Regions from separate parts of the Acidovorax sp. DW039 genome, predicted to be linked through region 1. Evidence: predicted binding sites of a transcription regulator. Region 1 holds the regulator's gene; each other region holds the start of a gene.
What was found. The regulator NrdR, encoded in region 1, represses ribonucleotide reductase genes. The targets are predictions, from matches to a motif close to CACNANATNTNGTG.
Positions count from the first base shown of each region.

Region 2: a site for NrdR is predicted at 1,218-1,231, ahead of AACH87_RS01185 (ribonucleoside triphosphate reductase). Genes of this name have one in related genera too.
Region 3: a site for NrdR is predicted at 1,024-1,037, ahead of AACH87_RS05690 (ribonucleoside-diphosphate reductase subunit alpha). Genes of this name have one in related genera too.

Region 1 is NZ_AP029019.1:3,454,983-3,457,245, reverse strand. It holds gene AACH87_RS15490 (bifunctional metallophosphatase/5'-nucleotidase) at 1-902, shown strand, start outside; gene nrdR (transcriptional regulator NrdR) at 1,064-1,513, opposite strand; gene glyA (serine hydroxymethyltransferase) at 1,528-2,263, opposite strand, start outside.
Region 2 is NZ_AP029019.1:263,390-265,652, reverse strand. It holds gene AACH87_RS01185 (ribonucleoside triphosphate reductase) at 1-1,155, opposite strand, end outside; gene AACH87_RS01180 (TetR/AcrR family transcriptional regulator) at 1,356-1,946, shown strand; gene AACH87_RS01175 (cytochrome b/b6 domain-containing protein) at 1,985-2,263, shown strand, end outside.
Region 3 is NZ_AP029019.1:1,270,169-1,272,431, reverse strand. It holds gene AACH87_RS05700 (sigma-54 dependent transcriptional regulator) at 1-161, shown strand, start outside; gene ampD (1,6-anhydro-N-acetylmuramyl-L-alanine amidase AmpD) at 163-756, shown strand; gene AACH87_RS05690 (ribonucleoside-diphosphate reductase subunit alpha) at 1,130-2,263, shown strand, end outside.

The DNA of each region.
Region 1 (2,263 bases):
ATACCCACCAAGCGTATGTCTGCGACTATGGGCGCATCAACCCTGCACGCCCATTTTTGTTGACCAGCGCGGGCCAGTACGGCTCACTGCTCACCGAAGTTTCGCTGCGTGTGGACCCGGTGACCCGCAAGGTGGTGCGCAAGACGGCCCATAACCACATCGTTCAGGGTGAGGCTTTCACGGGTAGCCAAGGGGTGGTGCCCCTCAACCCGGCCATGCCGGTGTTCCCTGCCGATCCTTTTGTGCAGCAACTGGTGGTGCGTTACAAGGCTGCTGCGGAGCCGCTGGCCCAGCGGCCTGTCGGCAAGGCCAACGCGCCCCTGCTGCGTGTGCGTACGGCTTCGCAGGAAAGCACGCTGGGCAATCTGATTGCAGATGCACAGCTGGCAGCCACCCGCGCCCCAGAAGAGGGTGGGGCGCAGCTTTCGTTCATGAATCCCGGCGGCCTGCGGGCAGATCTGGTGCCCGATGCGCAGGGGCAGTTGCGGTACGGGCAGTTGTTCAGCGTTCAGCCTTTTGGCAACAACATCATGGTGCGCACCTATACCGGCGCGCAGATTCGCGCCGTGCTGGAGCAGCAATTTGCCAAGGGTGACAGCAGGCCCCAGTCTGCGCGTGTGCTCTCTGTGTCGGAGGGGTTTACTTATCGGTACGACCTGTCACAGCCTCCAGGGGCTCGTGTCAGCCAGGTGATGCTGATGGGCAAGCCGCTGGAGGACAGCGCCCAGGTGCGTGTCGCCATCAGCAGCTTCCTGGCCAGTGGCGGGGATGGATTCACGGTGTTCACCGAGGGACGGGACACCACTGGGGGCGATCTGGATTTGGACGTGCTGGAGGCCTATGTGAAGGCGCAGAGCCCGGTATCACCGCCTCCCACCAACCGCATCCAGCGAGTGCAGTAATTCGATGTGGGGGCTGCGCGCCCCCTGCCACGGGCGGGTCTATGCCGTTTGCTGAGATGCCATGGTTGGGCTTTGAAGAAAATGCCTGATCGCGCCCGTCAATCCAGCGCAAGGTGCTATTGAAACGATAGCGAGCGTGGTCGCCGGAGCTGCGGAAGGGATTACTTGCGCACTTCATCCACAAGTGCGCGGAACTCGTCGATGTCTTCAAAGCTGCGATAGACGCTGGCAAACCGGATGTAGGCCACCTTGTCGAGCTTCTTGAGCTCGCGCATGACCAACTCGCCAATCCTGCCGGAGTTGACTTCGCGCTGCCCCAGGTTGAGCAGCTTTTCTTCAATGCGCTCAATGGCGCTGTCGATCTGTTCGGTGCTGACCGGGCGCTTGCGCAACGCCAGGTTGAAAGAGGCGAGTAGCTTGCCGCGCTCGTATTCGATGCGGCGTCCGTCTTTCTTGACGATGGCCGGGAAATTCACTTCCGGCCGTTCGTAGGTGGTAAACCGTTTGTCGCAGGCACCGCACTGGCGGCGGCGCCGGATGAAAACCCCGTCTTCAGACACCCGCGTTTCAACGACTTGCGTTTCCAGGTGTCCGCAGAAGGGGCATTTCATGGGCGAGCAGGCGCTTAGCGATAGACAGGGAAACGCGCAGTCAGCGCATTGACCTTTTCACGCACCGCAGCGATGTTGGCTTCGTCGCGTGGGTTGTCCAGCACGTCGGCGATCAGGTTGGCCGTCATGCGCGCTTCTTCTTCCTTGAAGCCGCGTGTGGTCATGGCGGGGGTGCCAATGCGCACACCGCTGGTCACCATCGGCTTTTCAGGGTCGTTGGGGATGGCGTTTTTGTTGATGGTCATGTGGGCAGCGCCCAGCACGGCCTCGGCTTCCTTGCCGGTGATGCCCTTGGCACGCAGGTCCACCAGCATCACGTGGCTTTGCGTTCCACCGCTCACGATGCGCAGGCCACGTTGTGTCAGCGTCTCGGCCACCACCTTGGCGTTCTTGACCACCTGTTCCTGGTAGGCCTTGAACTCGGGTGTCAGCGCTTCCTTGAATGCCACGGCCTTGGCTGCAATCACGTGCATCAGCGGACCGCCTTGCAGGCCGGGGAAGATGGCGCTGTTGATGGCCTTTTCATGCTCGGCCTTCATCAGGATGATGCCGCCACGGGGGCCACGCAGGCTCTTGTGCGTGGTGGATGTGACCACGTCAGCGTGGGGCACGGGGTTGGGGTACACGCCCGCGGCGATCAGGCCTGCGTAGTGGGCCATGTCCACCATGAAGATCGCGCCAATTTCCTTGGCGATCTTGGCGAAACGAGCGAAGTCGATGTGCAGGCTGTAGGCAGAGGCGCCAGCCACG
Region 2 (2,263 bases), 1.7 Mb from region 1:
GGAGCGCACCATGTTGGGCTCCAGCTCCGAGTTGATGAAGTTCTGGAAGTACGGCAAGCCGTACTTGGCCGTCATCTCGAACAGGCGCTGCGCGTTATCACTCTCCCAAGGGAAGTCCTTGGTGATGTTGTACGTGGGGATGGGGAAGGTGAACACGCGGCCCTTGGCGTCGCCCGTGGTCATCACGTCGATGTAGGCGCGGTTGATGAGGTCCATCTCGGCCTGCAATTCGCCGTAGCAAAACGGCATCTCCACGCCGCCGGTCACGGGCACCTGCTCGCGCAGGTCTTCGGGGCAGGTCCAGTCGAAGGTCAGGTTGGTGAACGGCGTCTGCGTGCCCCAGCGCGAGGGCACGTTGAGGTTGTAGACCAGCTCCTGGATGCACTGCCGCACGGCGGCATAGTCCATGCCGTCCTTGCGCACAAACGGGGCCATGTAGGTGTCAAACGACGAGAACGCCTGCGCGCCCGCCCACTCGTTTTGCAGCGTGCCCAGGAAGTTCACGATCTGCCCCACGGCCGAGCTCATGTGCCTGGGCGGCCCGGCCTCGACCTTGCCCGGCACGCCGTTGAGCCCCTCATGCAGCAGCGTGCGCAGCGACCAGCCAGCGCAGTAGCCGCTGAGCATGTCGAGGTCGTGGATGTGGATGTCGCCGTTGCGGTGCGCCTCACCAATCTCGGGCGTGTAGACGTGCGAGAGCCAGTAGTTGGCCGTGACCTTGCCCGCCACGTTCAGGATCAGCCCGCCCAGCGAGTAGCCCTGGTTGGCGTTGGCGTTCACCCGCCAGTCGGCGCGGGTGAGGTATTCGTTGATGGAGCTTTCCACGTCCACCAGCGTCTGCTTGTCCGCCCGCAGCGTAGCGTGCTGTTCGCGATAGACGATGTAGGCGCGCGCGGTGGCCAGGTGGTTGGCCGCGATCAGCGTGTACTCGGCCACGTCCTGGATTTGCTCCACCGTGGGCGCTTGTCCGCGAAAGCGGTGGATCAGCACCTTGATAACCTGGGCCGCCAGCAGGTCTGCCTCCTCATCGTCATATTCGCCTGTGGCAGCCCCGGCGCGCAGCAAGGCGGTCCGGATGCGTTGCCCATCAAAAGGGGCACGCTGGCCGCGGCGGTCAATGACTTCGCGCGGCAGACTCAGAAGGGAAGACGCCATGGTGAACCCGATCTCGATAAACGGTTGAAACACTACCTATAGCGTTCACGATATCCACGAAACACTATAGGTAGTTTGATGAAGCGCAACCGGCAATGCATCGGCAGCGCAGACTGCTCCGTGCGTGAGATGCCTCAAGCATTTGACATACGGGGCGTATGCCAATTAACATACGCCCCGTATGTGAAAGGACGAGCGCAATGCAGAAACGCCGCACCAGGGCAGAAATGCTGGAAGAAACCCGCACCAAGCTGGTGGCCACGGCACGCCGCGCTTTCGCTGCACAGGGCTATTCGCACACGTCGATGGATGACCTGACCGGCGAGGCCGGGCTGACACGGGGAGCGCTGTACCACCACTTCGGCGGCAAGCAAGGCCTGCTGGTGGCAGTGATTGAGCAGATCGAGGTCGAAGTGGGCGCCCGGCTGGATGCCGTATCCAGCGCGACACCCAACCCTTGGGAGGGCTTTTGCCAGCGTTGCCGCACTTATCTGGAACTGGCGCTGGAGCCCGAAATCCGCCGCATCATCCTGCAAGACGCCCGAGCGGTGTTTGGAGATGTTCCCCCCGCCGCGCAGTCGGTGGGCATTGCCGCGCTGGAGGCAGCGTTAGAGCACCTGATGGCCGAAGGCATCGTGGCACGGCACCACGCTGGCGTGATGGCCCGCATGCTGTATGGCGCTATCACCGAAGCCTCATTCTGGATCGCCGAGCCGGATGGCGATCCCGCCACCAAACTGCCCCAGGCATTGAACGGCCTGGATCGCTTGCTCAACGGTCTGCGCGCCTGATCACGACATCTGACCCACTTTTTTCCTTGAGGCACTTCATGCAGTGGAACAACTCCACCCAACGGTTCGGCGCGCTGGCACAGCTCTTTCATTGGACCAGCGCAGGCGCATTCATCGGTGCATATATCGTTGTGTACTACGTCATCTGGTTCATGGACGACACCTCTCCAGATTCCTTGCCCGTACTCAACATCCACTGGGTGCTGGGTCTGCTGGTGGGGCTGATCGTTATCCCACGGCTGCTGTGGAGGTTGTGGGACGTGCAACCTGCACCGCCCTCAGGCCCCGCCTGGGAACACGCGCTGGCTCACGCTGCC
Region 3 (2,263 bases), 2.2 Mb from region 1:
AGGAACGGGAGATTCTGGTGCGGGCATTGAAAGAAAGCGGCTTCAATCGCACCGCGACTGCCGCCCGGCTGGGCATCAGCCTGCGACAGATTCGCTATCGCATTGCACGGCTGAACATCGCAGTGCCCAATGACCCGGATTTTCAGGAAGAGATCGGCTGACATGAGCGCAGCCTCCTCTGTCTGGGAAGACGACTGGTATCGCCAAGCCACCCGGCTGCCTTCTCCCAACTTTGGCTTCCGCCCCTGCCCGGCACGTGAGTCCGTAGACCTTGTCGTGGTGCATTCCATCAGTCTTCCACCAGGGCAGTACGGCACAGGAGCCGTGCAAAGGCTGTTCACCAACACTCTGGATTGGGATGCCCACCCCTATTACGAGCAAATCCGCGGACTTCAGGTCTCCGCCCATTTCTTTATTGAACGCAGTGGGCAACTGTGGCAATTTGTAGGCTGTGATCAGCGCGCATGGCATGCAGGACAGTCCTTTTACCGAGGTCGGGCCAATTGCAACGATGACTCCATCGGTATCGAACTCGAAGGACTGGAGGGCCTCACTTTTGAAGAAGCCCAATACCAGACACTCGCCTCCCTGTGCAATGACCTGGCAGTTCGCTACCCCCTCAAATACATTGCGGGGCATGAACATGTGGCCCCGGGGCGCAAAGCAGATCCGGGTGTCGGCTTTAACTGGCACAAGCTGATGCAGTTGGTTGAGGCAAGCACCCTGAGCGCGCCTAGTCAAGTCGCAGCGAACTAAACCTGAGCAGCGTTCGGGTTTAAAAAAAGCGGCCAAATCAGGGTAGGATCGCCCCCCTTCAAAAACAACGATCCAAGCCCCAAGCGGCCTCGCAAGAGAAATCCTGCGCGAGCCCGCACAGTTACGCCAACAGCCCCCACGAAATCCCATGGCAGAGCGGTTTTCCGCACCCTTTGCCGACCTGTCTGAGTGGTGATACAGCTGGTTGCCAGAAACCAACTGATGCCTCACGGTACACTACCAGTAGTGCCTTGAACACGAACGACACACCATATATAGTGTGCAAAGCCGAAAGGCTGGTGCACCGCTCTCGTCTCTGCTGCAGCTCCCGCAGCTGCCAGCCCACCCCGTCAGCCCATAGAAGAGGACACCCATGCAAGCTGCTTTGAACACGCCCGAAACCACTCGCGCGCCCCTTGAAGGTGCAGTCACCGACACTGCCGAATCGGCAACCGGTACGCAAGGTCACTACCAGATCATTCGGCGCAACGGCGCGGTCGTACCGTTCGAAGCACCCAAGATTGCCATCGCACTTATGAAAGCCTTCTTGGCCGTACACGGCACGCAAGGCGCTGCCTCCGCCAGCGTGCGCGAAGTAGTGGATGCCCTGACCCAAGGTGTCACACGCGCCCTGATGCGCTCTCGCCCCGGCGGCGGAACGTTCCATATAGAAGATGTGCAAGACCAGGTAGAGCTGGGTCTCATGCGCGGAGGCCACCACGAGGTGGCCCGCGCATATGTGCTGTATCGCGAGCGCCGCACGCAAGAGCGCGCCAATTTGGTCAAGCAACATGCTCCCGCCACGCCCGTCCTTCATGTACTGGACAACGGCCAGCGCGTCACACTGGATCTGCACCGCCTGCAGTCACGCATCGAATCGGCCTGCGTTGGGCTGGGCAAGGACGTCAAGGCCGACCCCATCTTGGCGGAAACCATGCGCAACCTCTATGACGGCGTGCCCATGGACGAGGTGTACAAGGCATCCATTCTGGCGGCTCGCACACTGATCGAAAAAGACCCCGACTACACCTACGCCACCGCACGTTTGCTGCTGCACACCATCGTGCGTGAAGTGCTGGGTCGCGACGTGATGCAGGACCAGATGGGCGCGGCTTACGTCGATTACTTCCCCCAATTCATCCAAAAAGGCGTGGACAACGAACTGCTGGATGCACGTCTGCTGAAGTTCGACCTGGCCCGCCTGGCAGCCGCCCTGAAGCCTCAGCGCGATCTGCAATTCGACTACTTGGGCTTGCAGACACTGTACGACCGCTACTTCCTGCACGTGCGCAAGAGCCGCATCGAACTGCCCCAGGCCTTCTTCATGCGCGTGGCCATGGGCTTGTCGCTGAACGAAGCCGATCCTGAAACACGGGCCATCGAGTTCTACGAAGTGCTCTCCAGCTTCGATTTCATGTCGAGCACGCCCACCCTGTTCAACAGCGGCACCCTTCGCTCGCAGTTGTCCAGCTGCTATCTGACGACCGTGCCGGACGACCTGGACGGC